DNA from 2 places in the Agarilytica rhodophyticola genome. Region 1 is predicted to be linked to the other one. Evidence: predicted binding sites of a transcription regulator. Region 1 holds the regulator's gene; the other holds the start of a gene.
What was found. The regulator PhoB, encoded in region 1, activates phosphate uptake and scavenging genes when phosphate is short. The targets are predictions, from matches to a motif close to TGTCATAAANNTGTAACA.
Positions count from the first base shown of each region.

Region 2: a site for PhoB is predicted at 2,714-2,731, ahead of BVC89_RS01115 (substrate-binding domain-containing protein). Genes of this name have one in related genera too.

Region 1 covers NZ_CP020038.1:357,872-364,102, reverse strand. The annotation lists gene BVC89_RS01565 (PAS domain-containing sensor histidine kinase) at 1-1,228, shown strand, start outside; gene BVC89_RS01560 (HU family DNA-binding protein) at 1,338-1,610, opposite strand; gene ubiA (4-hydroxybenzoate octaprenyltransferase) at 2,112-2,978, shown strand; gene phoB (phosphate regulon transcriptional regulator PhoB) at 3,126-3,833, shown strand; gene phoR (phosphate regulon sensor histidine kinase PhoR) at 3,852-5,156, shown strand; gene BVC89_RS01540 (GNAT family N-acetyltransferase) at 5,253-6,231, shown strand, end outside.
Region 2 covers NZ_CP020038.1:253,697-259,927, forward strand. The annotation lists gene BVC89_RS01090 (hypothetical protein) at 1-44, shown strand, start outside; gene BVC89_RS01095 (acyl-CoA thioesterase) at 156-548, opposite strand; gene BVC89_RS01100 (TRAP transporter large permease) at 596-1,912, opposite strand; gene BVC89_RS01105 (TRAP transporter small permease subunit) at 1,971-2,519, opposite strand; gene BVC89_RS01115 (substrate-binding domain-containing protein) at 2,804-3,850, shown strand; gene pstC (phosphate ABC transporter permease subunit PstC) at 4,102-5,499, shown strand; gene pstA (phosphate ABC transporter permease PstA) at 5,508-6,231, shown strand, end outside.

The DNA.
Region 1 (6,231 bases):
TGGTGTTATTTCTGCCAACCCGTCCTCCGAGACTGCATCAACACTTTGGTTACACCGAAATGGTCACGACGTTTCCATAGACTTTCGTAATATCCATGTTGGCTTTGGCCGAGCCAACCGTGTCATAAGTTTCGTCGACAACTCAACACGTTCACATACACGCGAAGAGTTAGAGAAGTTTTCTCAGTATGTTGAAAAAAGCCCCGCGCCAATGGCGGAATTTGTTATCGATGGGCAATTATTGTTTGGTAATACTGCGCTGCAGGAACTACTGCTGGAATACGGGTTCGACAGTAATGGGGATGCCTACGCTTTACCGCGTAATATCGATGAAGTTGCCAAAGGGTTACAAGCATCCGAGCAAGCCTACGATACACTTGAGCTAGAATTGGACAACCAGGTATTTCTTTGGCACTTTCACCTTTTGACCGCCAATGAGAACCCCACTCTAGTAGGTTACGCCTTCGATATTACAGCGCAAAAAATGGCAGAAACACTAGCGATACAGCAAAAAGCAAAAGCTCGTAAAGAGTTTTACGCAAAAATGGTGCATGAACTTCGCACGCCACTTAACGCTATCGTAGGCTTTTCAGATATTTTATTAGCACGCACAGAAGGCAAATTGTCTAACGAAGAATTAGAACAATTAAAACTTATAAAAAAGGCAGGGTGCCAACTCAACGAACTCGTCTCGGCAACATTGGATGTCACTAAAATAGAATCAGGCCGAATGAGCTTAAATATTAGTGATTTTGCCATTTCAGATCTCTGTGAAGAAACGAAAGAACAAGTTGCGAGTCTTGCGCAGGAGAAAAACTTATGCCTACGTTACACCAGCTCAACAGATTTACGAATATTCTCGGATAAAACTAAAGTTCGCCAAATTCTGATCAATCTTTTATCAAATGCTATTAAATATACCAATGAAGGTAGTGTTCATTTAGTCGCTAGTGAAAAAACGGATCTTGAGCTTGGCGAGTGTCTCAGCCTTTCAGTATCTGATACAGGTATAGGTATTCCGGCAGATCAAATACAAAAATTATTTCAGAGCTTTGAGCAAGTCGATGATGAAAGGACTATTGATATTGAAGGAACAGGGCTAGGTTTAGCTCTGGTCAATAACTTGGTAGAGTTGTTAGGCGGAAACATAAGTGTAACAAGTAATTATGGTATCGGTAGTACATTTGAAGTGCTCATTCCATTTATGAACACCTTACAACCACAATAAAAAGGCACTGAATAAGATGAAAAGGAAGAGTCAAATATAAATTCTTAAAATATTGATTCGAGTGCGCGAAAATTTTCTTTTATCAACTTACTCAGTAATGAGAATCAATTTAAATAATATGTTCCCGTAAGTTTTTACCTGCTTTAAAACTAACTTGTTTACTCGCTGCAATTTCAATTAAGTCTCCTGTTTTTGGATTGCGACCTTGCCTTGCTGCACGCTGTTTAACGTTAAAAGAACCAAAACCAATTAAATTTAAAGGCTCACCACGTGCTAGTGCATTTGTGATGTGCTCAAACACAGACGACACTGCATCATCAGCTTCACGCAAACTTAAATCCGCAATATCTGCAACCGCATTAACTAAATCAGCTTTTCGCATATTTCTCTCCTATCGCAAAATTATCTAAAAGGTGATCTCCCAGATTATTCGCAAAAAATAATAGGCTTAGCCCAAAATATACAAACAACCTTATTGGAAGGCACCTGTCGAGAAAAATGAGTACTTTACTTATTATTAGAACTCTGGATTTATCCCCAATAAGTCCTCCCTATAAATACAAGAATATTAATAGAGAAAACAATACAGATAAAATTTACCCAGCTCCTTTAGCCTAGCCAAAGTTTGAGGGTTTTGTACAAAAATCCCTTAAAAAAGTAAAAATGTTTTTCATTAGTGGTAGTTATAGCTGAAGCAATATAAATTGGCATAAAGAAAAGCGCGCTATTTTCGTGCTGAGTAAGGCGCTCATTGCCGCGCATAGTGGGCCTATGGGCAAAATGAGCAACGCCACACAGCGCTAAAATAGCCGGTTTTATAAGGTCAGTTTATAGTGCTTCAGCTATAGTGTATTCTTGCCCCTTTTTCGAGCCATAACATCTTATGAATAAAGAAAAATTGATCCAATATGGACAATTAATGCGCCTTGACCGGCCGATTGGAATTTATCTCGTTGCATGGCCAACACTCTGGGCACTGTGGCTAGCGGCGAAAGGGTTTCCCGATTGGGACGTACTGATCATCTTTCTATTGGGTGTAGTCGTAATGCGCTCGGCAGGATGCGTCATTAACGATTTTGCTGATCGTAAGATTGACAAGCATGTAGAACGAACAAAAAATCGCCCACTGACATCAGGTATTGTGAGTAGCAAAGAAGCCCTAGGTTTATTTGCCGTTTTATGTATAGTGGCATTTGCCTTGGTGCTCTTAACAAATACACTTACGGTAATGCTATCACTAGGCGCCTTAGCTTTGGCTAGTGCTTACCCATTTATGAAACGCTACACCCATCTGCCACAGGTCGTCCTCGGCGCAGCTTTCGCATGGGCTGTACCTATGTCTTTTACCGCTCAGACAGGAGAGCTGCAGCCGTCTATTTGGCTCATCTACACTACTGTTGTTCTATGGACTGTGATCTACGATACGTTTTACGCTATGGTGGATCGCAAGGATGATATTAAGCTTGGAGTCAAATCTACCGCCATTTTGCTTGGAGATTCGGATTTGATAGTCACCAAAGCTTTACAGGTGATCACTTTAATTGCCTTGTATATGATGGGTAGCCGATTTGAATTAGGCATTGTATACAAACTCAGCTTACTCGCTGTAGCTGCTCTCTTTGTTTACCAACAATATCTGATACGAGAGCGTAAGCCACAACTATGCTTTAAGGCATTTTTAAATAATAATTGGGTCGGTATGGCAGTGTTTGTAGGTATCGCTGGGGACTATGCGACTAAAACTTTGTAAGCCTTATAACCGGACTTAAAACCGAGGAACCTATCCTAAAAGCGCAAAAGAATCTATTCTTGTCATAAAACGGCAACAAAAGCTTTATTTAATGCGCATGTCGCTCACATTCAATTTCCCAGAGCTTGAGTCCAAAGGTTATGCCTAATGCCAGATAAGAGAATTTTGGTCGTAGACGATGAATCCCCTATTAGGGACATGCTGCGTGTTGCTTTAGAAATGGCTGAGTACCATGTGCTTGAGGCCGGTGATGCACAAGAAGCTCACAGCTTAATTATTGATAAAAAACCGGACTTGATACTCCTTGACTGGATGCTTCCAGGTACCAGCGGTATAGAGCTCGCTAGGAGGCTAAAACGCAACGAAGTCACACAAGATATCCCTATTATAATGCTGACAGCAAAAGGGGAAGAGGATAATAAAATCCAAGGTCTTGATGTCGGTGCCGACGATTATATTACCAAGCCATTTTCACCCAGAGAGCTAGTTGCACGTTTGAAAGCTGTGTTACGCCGAGCGGAATCACACAGTGCACAGGAACCCATTCAAATTGATGGTCTTTGCCTAGACCCCACTAGTCATAGAGTGACAATCAACACCATACCCATCAATATGGGTCCAACGGAATATCGTTTGCTAGAGTTTTTCCTCACCCATCAAGAGCGCGTCTATACCCGTAGCCAGCTGTTAGATCATGTATGGGGCGGCAATGTGTATGTCGAAGAGCGCACTGTCGATGTGCATATACGACGATTGCGTAAAGCGCTAAGCGTTCAAGGGCATGATAGATTTATTCAAACTGTACGTGGCGCTGGCTATCGGTTTTCGAATAAAATAGCACCTGCCCACAACTAAACTAGCGTTTCTCATACTATGAGTAGAGGTCTAAAGACTGAGCTTCGCTGGCTCGCTTTTGTCACCATCACCTCCTTCGTCATCGGCTTTTCATTCGATGCGGAATTCGTATGGCTATCAATAGCTCTGTTCCTATTTATTATATGGCTGCTCTATCGCACGGCCCAACTTGAAAGCTGGGCAGCGCAAGCCCGTCGTAGCGGCCCGCCGGGTGATGACTTCGGCGGCATATGGGGAGAAATTGCCGACGATATAAGACTTCTCTCAAGACGCTACGAAAAAGACAAAGTGCGCTTGCAAGCTGTTGTGACACGTGTACAGGAAATGACTTCCGCGTTGGCAGATGCGGTAATACTTGTCGATAGTCGCGCAAATATAGAGTGGTGGAATCGCTCCTCACAAGACCTATTCAACTTTCAAGATATCGATCGCGGCCACAAATTAGTCAATATTATCCGCAATCCACGTTTTATTAACTATTTTGAAACACAAAGCTATAGCTCTCCCCTCGAACTTGAGTCTCTTAGAAACGAAGGTCAACATTTAGAATTCCATGTCCATCCATTTGGCCAAGGAGAGCGCTTGATTGTTATCCGTGACGTTACTCGTGTTAATTTGTTGGAACAGATGCGTAAGGATTTCGTCAGTAATGTCTCCCACGAGCTGCGCACGCCTCTGACCGTCATAAAAGGCTATATAGAAACTCTCATCGATGCCCCAGACCTATCGAAAACACTGCGCAATGCCTTTAATCAAATGCTACAGCAGAGCGATAGGATGACAGCATTAGTGAATGACTTGATCACGCTAAGCCGTCTAGAAACTGATCAAACCGAGCTCAAACCAAAACCTGTTGCCTTATCGCCTCTATTAGAAACCATCGTATCCGATGCCCAAGCGTTGGGAGGGAAGATACATCATCAGATTACTCTGAGTGGCGATGCAGGGGTATCAATTTTGGGCAATAACCAAGAGCTTCACAGTGCCTTCTCAAATCTCACCTTTAACGCCGTTAAATACTCACCCGAGGGCGGTGGTATTGATATAAGTGTCACTCAAACTGAAGAGGCATGCATCGTTAGCGTCACCGACAGTGGCTTAGGCATTGACCCTAAGCATATCCCAAGGCTTACTGAACGTTTCTATCGGGTCGACGATAGCCGCTCAACCGCTCTAGGAGGTACAGGTCTGGGACTTGCGATTGTGAAACATGTTCTTGCCCGACATGACGCAGAGTTAAAAATCACCAGCCATCTCGGCAAAGGCAGTTCATTCAGTTGCTATTTTCCCATCGAGCGAATACTTCGAGAAAAAGTCGCTTAATACCTTTTTTAGTGTTAGCCACTATGAAAAGTACACCTGTTACCTCTAGATAGATTCAGGTAAGCTTCCACGACCATTTTCAAGAGTATGTGAGTTGTGGAAGTTAAGTTTCATCAATCAATCGCACAAATCGCGGCCCAAGATTGGGATGCACTTTGGCAAACAAAATACCCATTTACCCAGCACGCCTTTTTTAAGGCATTAGAAGAATCTAACAGTGTCGATACCGCCGGTAAGCAAAATACGGGATGGCAGCCAAAACATCTTAGTATCGAAGAAAATGGAAAAATCATCGCCGTAATGCCTCTGTTTGTAAAAGGGCACTCTTATGGTGAATACGTTTTTGATTGGTCCTGGGCCGACGCTTACCATCAAGCGGGTATCGAATATTACCCCAAGTTACTTAATGCTATTCCATTTACCCCGGCGACAGGCCCTCGTATAGGCTTTTCAAAGGATTTAAGTAACGAACAAAAACAGTCATGCAACACAGCAATAATCGAAGCGATTAAGAACTGTTTAAAAGAAGAAAATATGTCGGGCTTTCACAGCTTATTCCCACAAGATAATTCTACTTTTGAGCAAGCCCGTTTTACTGAACGCCAAGGTTATCAGTTCCATTGGTTTAATCAAGGCTTCAAAGATTTCGACGATTTCCTCAATAGTTTTAGTTCCAGAAAAAGGAAAAATTTAAAAAAGGAACGGCAAAAAGTTTTCTCTCAGGATCTCGATATTCGTATGCGTCATGCTGATGAGCTAACGACAGAAGAGTGGAACAAGTTCTATGCGCTCTACCATCGTACCTATCTTAAAAGGAGTGGCCGCACAGGTTATTTAGGTCCAGATTTTTTCCATCGACTCGGCCATGAATTTCCTCAACAAGTATTAGTATGTAGTGCCCACCATCAAAATAATATGATCGCCGCAGCCCTATATCTGCGCGACGAAGATACGCTTTACGGCCGCTACTGGGGTACTCAGATAGATCTCGATGGATTACACTTTGAGTGCTGCTATTACCAGGGTATTGAATATGCCATCCAACACCAATTAAAACGATTCGACCCAGGCGCCC
Region 2 (6,231 bases), 100 kb from region 1:
ACTTTCTTATGAATATCCCAGTGAATTCTGGTAACCCGTTCTAGTTAGCTAACAAACACATCAAACGGAAAATTAATGTTGATAAACCGAAATGCATAACGAGTTTATCATGATGGGATGCCTACTACGTAGGCGTTCTATGTTGTATCTTCCTGCTAGCCCTTAGGTAAGCAGCGAGTTCTGCCGTGATCGTCGATGGCGACATATATAAAGTCACCTTCGGTCACCTTATGCAGGTTGTCGTCGTCGGATTTTATCCAGACGTCTACAAGTACTTTAATAGAAGAGCGCCCTATCTCGACGATCTCACAATAGCAACTTACCGCACAGCCTACGGGAATCGGGCAGAGAAATGCTAGGCTCCCTACGGCCACAGTAGTAACACGTCCTTTGGCGATTTCGCGAGCAGCGATCGCGCCGGCTATGTCCATTTGCGACAACAGCCAGCCGCCATAAATATCACCATCTGCGTTAGTATCACGGGGCATGGTGTGAGTCTTTAAAACCAGTTGCCCATTAGGTACTGGGTCTTCATCAATTACTACCATTATTATTTTCCTTCTCTTAATGACTGCTGTTAGCCGAATGCTCTACTTTAGGGTGATAGTTGCTCTGGTAGCCACGTCACTAAGCTTGGCCATTGTGCAAGTGCAGCAAGCAATACTAATTGGATCATAATAAAAGGAATTACGCCACGATAAATCGATGATGTTTTTATGGTTTCTGGCGCTACGCCACGTAAATAGAATAGTGCAAAACCAAAAGGTGGTGTAAGAAAAGATGTCTGTAAATTGATAGCAATCATAATACCCAGCCAAATAGGGTCAACCCCCATAGTCAGCAATGCCGGTCCAATCAATGGTACAACAACAAAGGTGATCTCAATGAAATCGAGAATGAAGCCGAGGACGAATATCACGATCATCACGACTAATACGGCAACAAAAACACCACCGGGAAGGTGTTCAAAGAAACTGTGGATAAGTTTGTCACCACCTAACCCATTGAATACTAAAGAGAATAAAGATGCTCCCAACAATATTGCAAATACCATGGTTGTTACTTTCAACGTGGATTCCATCACCTGATCAAGCATTGCTTTATTCATTTGCCCCTTCGTCAGAGCCAAGATCGATGCGGCAATTGCGCCGACGCCAGCGGCTTCAGTGGGGGTTGCTAGGCCTGAGATAATTGAGCCCAATACAAGAAGGATAAGCACTATGGGAGGAGCAATGCTCTTTATTAATGATGTAAGGCTATAGGATTCGGATGGTGCTAATTTGGGGGCAGAATTTGGCTGCAAAATACCAATGCCTAATAAATAGGCAATATACATCACAACTAAGAGCAGACCGGGTATTATTGCACCGACAAATAAATCGCCTACCGATACGGGCGCAGAATTAAAAATACCACGGGCAAGCTGAGCTTCTTGATAGGCACTTGAAATAATATCGCCGAGCATCACTAGTGCAATGGATGGCGGGATAATCTGTCCCAACGTTCCTGTAGCGCAGATCGTGCCGCAGGAAAGAGAAGGTGAATAGCCATTTTTCATCATAGTGGGCAATGACATTAAACCCATAGTGACCACGGTTGCACCGACAATGCCTGTGCTTGCGGCCATTAATGCACCCACCAACACCACAGATATACCAAGACCTGCGGGTAGACGCCCACAGGCTTGCGCCATGTTTAACAGCAGCTCTTCGGCGATTTTTGATCGTTCTAGTATGACACCCATTAAAACGAATAGGGGCACGGCGATCAGTGTTGTATTGGTCATAGTGCCAAATACTCGCTCAGGATAATTGAGCAAAAATTCAGCCTGAAAACTACCAAATAAGATGCCGATCCCGGCAAAAATTAATGCTGTACCAGCCAAGGTAAAGGCGACGGGATAACCTAACATCAATGCCGCACAAACGGCGATAAACATTAAAACCGGTAGAAATTCAATCACGTATTGTTTATCCCTTAGGTTGCTCGTTGGCCTGTGCTGAGCTAGCAGGCAAAAATGTGAGGTGTAGTAAGTTGCTAATAACTTCCGTTATGGCACGCAAAGCCAATAAAAATGCGGCAATAGGAATCAGTGTTTTCATAAGATATAGTGCAGGGATACCGCCGGGATCAATCGATCCTTCCTTGATGTGCCAAGCGCTGATGACGAAATTCCAACTGATTGCGAACATGAATAGTGAGAACGGCAGTAAAAAAATAGTCGCTCCGACAACATCGACCCAGGCTTTGCTGGCAGTGTCTTGGCGTCGATAAAAAATATCGACTCGCACATGACCACCCTCTTGCGCAGTATAAGCAAGACATACCATAAAGACGCAGGTATGCATGTAGGTAATGCTCTCTTGTAAAGCAATAGAGCCCATGTCAAAAGCGGAGCGGCCCACGACAATTAGGAAAATAACGATGGCCATCACCCCTGTGAGCCATGCCAGGTACTTAGCCAGAACATTATTGAGTGTTTCAACAGCATTGATGAAGGAATGCAAGAAGTTGATCATATAAGTATTTTTGTTATTAGTATTGTTAGAGCAAACAAGCGCCGCTGGTCTAGCGCCTGCAGCTTCTTACTGTGAGTATATCTATGATTTGAGGTTAAAGTGTAGCAACCAGAGTGAAAATGACGATATTTTTGTCGCTTATGTTTATTGCGCCTTTATGGCCTATGTAAAAAAACTGACCAAAAAACGTAATATTTCGTTTAACTGTAACAAAAGTGTTATAAATGCGTCCTAAGATGCGCGATAACATACGAAAGAATCCGATCGAATACCGGAGTAAAAGTATGAACAATAGAATATTCATAGCGCTAACATCGATTGCTGTTCTTCTTTCAGCGGTCACATTTGCAGCTAATCGAGATTCTATTAGCATTGTTGGCTCTTCAACAGTATTTCCTTTTTCGAAAGTGGTGGCAGAGCGCTTTGGTAGGATAACCAAATTTAAAACGCCTACTGTAGAAGCAACAGGTACTGGCGGTGGTTTTAAAGAATTTTGTAAAGGCCTGGGTGTACAGTATCCCGATATCACCAACGCCTCGCGCAGAATAAAGGCGTCAGAATTTGCATACTGTCGAAAACATGGAGTTAAGAACATAATGGAAGTTCTCATTGGCTACGATGGAATTGTTCTCGCTAATTCTGTGAGATCTAAGCAAATGAGCCTAAGCACAAAGCATATTTTTTTAGCTTTGGCTAAGTATGTGCCCAATCCCGATGGCAGCCATACGGTGATTGAGAACCCTTATGTGATGTGGGCGGATATAGACCCAATTTTGCCAAATATTAGGATTGAAGTATTGGGGCCCCCTTCTACATCTGGAACACGGGATGCGTTTCTAGAATTAGCAATGGAAGGTGGCTGCCAAATGTTTGCATGGGTTAAAGCTCTTAAAGCAAATAAACAAGATCAATACACTAATATTTGTAGGATTCTGCGCGAAGATGGTCACTTTATTAGTGTTGGCGAAAATGACAATTTAGTTGTGCAGAAGCTAGTTGGTAATCCTGACATATTAGGTATCTTTGGCTTTAGCTTTTTAGATCAAAATAACGATAAGGTACAGGCATCTATTATTGATGGTGCCAAAGCAGAGCTTGATACGATTGCCACAGGCGCGTACCCGGTTTCTCGCCCACTGTACTTTTATGTGAAAAAAAGCCACATCGGTGTAATACCTGGTATTGCTGAATACTTGGCCGAATTTACCAGTGAAAAAGCTTGGGGAGAAGAAGGCTATTTAACAGATAAAGGCATGATACCGCTCGGTAAAATGATGCGTCGAAAGATGGGTCAACGGGTGACGCAAACACAAACTCTTCAAGGAATATAAGCCATTTATAGGATTTGCCTTTATTGATATTTATACACTATCGAAGTTTATATAGGAGCGTAAAAAGAAATTTTATGATTAAAATTATTTTAAATAAGATAATAAATCGCAATGTTACTTGGTGTCTGTGGGCCAATGTAGCGCATTCTTTTTCTCTCCTCATTCGCCAATAACTATTCTGATTACTATCAGATGTTCATTATTCATGGAAACATCACCGCTATGTTTGTGCAAGCCCTGAGTCTTACTTTATGAGTACCTCTATATTACTGGTATTTATAATCGTGATGCTTGTTGCCATATATGCGCTTGGCTACGGCCGCTCTATGAGTTTGGCAAAAACTGTGGGAGGTGTCCCCGGCCTCAATTCTCTGCCATTTTACTATGGTATGTTGACGGTGTTGTGGTCGGCAATACCTGCAGCGTTGCTGCTAGGTGTTTGGTTAATTTTCCAAGCAGATATCATCGAGATGCTTGTTGTACAGCAACTACCAGAGGATATTCGTGGGTTAGAAAAAGATGAAATTAACCTCATTCTAAACAAAATTTACAATGTTGCTTACGGTCAATACGTCGGTGATACACCGCCCTTCGTTATTGCATCTGCCGAGTTTATTTTAGGCTTAGAGCGTAATAGCCAATGGTTAGTATCTATCGTAGTTCTGCTGTCTATGGCAATTATCGCTGCTATCATTTGGCTTAAAATTCACCCAAAAATGAAAGCTCGTGTCAGAGTTGAAGCTATTTTTAAAAATATGCTTTTAGCGTGTGCCTGTATCGCTATTTTGACGACGATAGGTATTGTTTTTTCTGTTTTATTTGAATCGCTGCGATTTTTTCAGCAAGTGTCGGTTTTCGAATTTTTATTTGGTCTCGAGTGGGCGCCGCAAGCTCATGATGGTGAACAAGTTCCAGGTAAAAACAGTGGCTTCGGTGCTCTTCCCCTTTTTGCTGGCACCCTCCTTATCGCCAGTATCGCAATGCTTATTGCTGTGCCCACAGGCTTGATGTCTGCTATTTATTTATCCGAATATGCACCGCGCAGGGCTAGGGCTATTATCAAACCTCTACTTGAAGTGCTTGCGGGTATCCCGACAGTTGTCTATGGCTTTATTGCTGCTCTCACTGTGGCGCCTTTTATAAGGGATGTAGCTATTGTGTTAGGTTTGGACAGCGTGGTTCGTGTTTCTTCTGATAGCGCACTTGCTGCAGGGCTTGTTATGGGGGTGATGATAATTCCTTTTATCTCTTCTCTCTCTGATGATGTGATCAATGCTGTTCCGCAGTCCTTACGTGATGGTGCGCTTGCCTTAGGAGCGACAACCTCTGAAGTGGTAAAGCTTGTTGTTATACCTGCTGCCTTACCTGGCATTGTCGGTAGTATTCTGCTGGCGGTATCCCGCGCTATTGGTGAAACGATGATTGTTATGATGGCGGCAGGATTAGCTGCAAAAATTACTGCTAATCCACTTGATTCTGTGACGACTGTCACCGTTCAAATTGTCACTCTTCTGGTGGGTGATCAGGAGTTTGATAGCCCCAAAACTTTAGCCGCGTTTGCCTTGGGCTTGGTGCTTTTTATCGTCACTCTCTCACTCAACTATATTTCTCTTCATGTGGTGAAAAAATATCGTGAGCACTATGAGTAGTTATAGAAATGCATGAATCAAAAAAACGCCCAGATAACACTTCCACCACTTCTCACGTTGATAAGGTGAAATTAAGCCTTAAAAAGCGTTACCGTGCTGAAAAACGTTTCCGTATGTACGGCATCATGTCTGTATCTATTGGTTTGTTTGCTCTGATCGGGTTGTTTTACCAAGTTATCAGTAATGGCATTGGTGCCTTTCAACAAACTTATATTCAGTTGCAATTAGAGTTTGATCCTGCCTCTTTAGGCATCACAGATGCAAGTAGTGAAGAGCAATTACGCCTTGGCGATTATGGTAAAATTATCCAAAATGCACTATTTACTCATATCGACAAACCGCAAGACAGAAAGCAGAGGCGAGAACTCTATAATTTGGTCAGCGTGGGTGCAAATTTTCACCTACACAAGCAACTAACTCAGCATCCTGAGCTTTTAGGTCGAGAAGTGACTTACTGGCTGCTGGCTGATGATGATGTAGATACGTATTTTAAGAGTAGAGAAAGTAACCAGCCTTTTACTGGTCGTTTGAGTAATTCACAAGTTACATGGATAGAGAAGTTAATATCAACGGGTCATGTTAAAACCAAGTTTAATAAGGCATTTTTTACATCGGGTGACTCTGCCGAACCTGAGCAAGCAGGTATATTGGGCGCTTTATTAGGTAGCTTTTTTACTCTGGTAGTTACCTTAGTGCTGTCTTTTCCTATTGGGGTGGCAGCGGCGATTTATT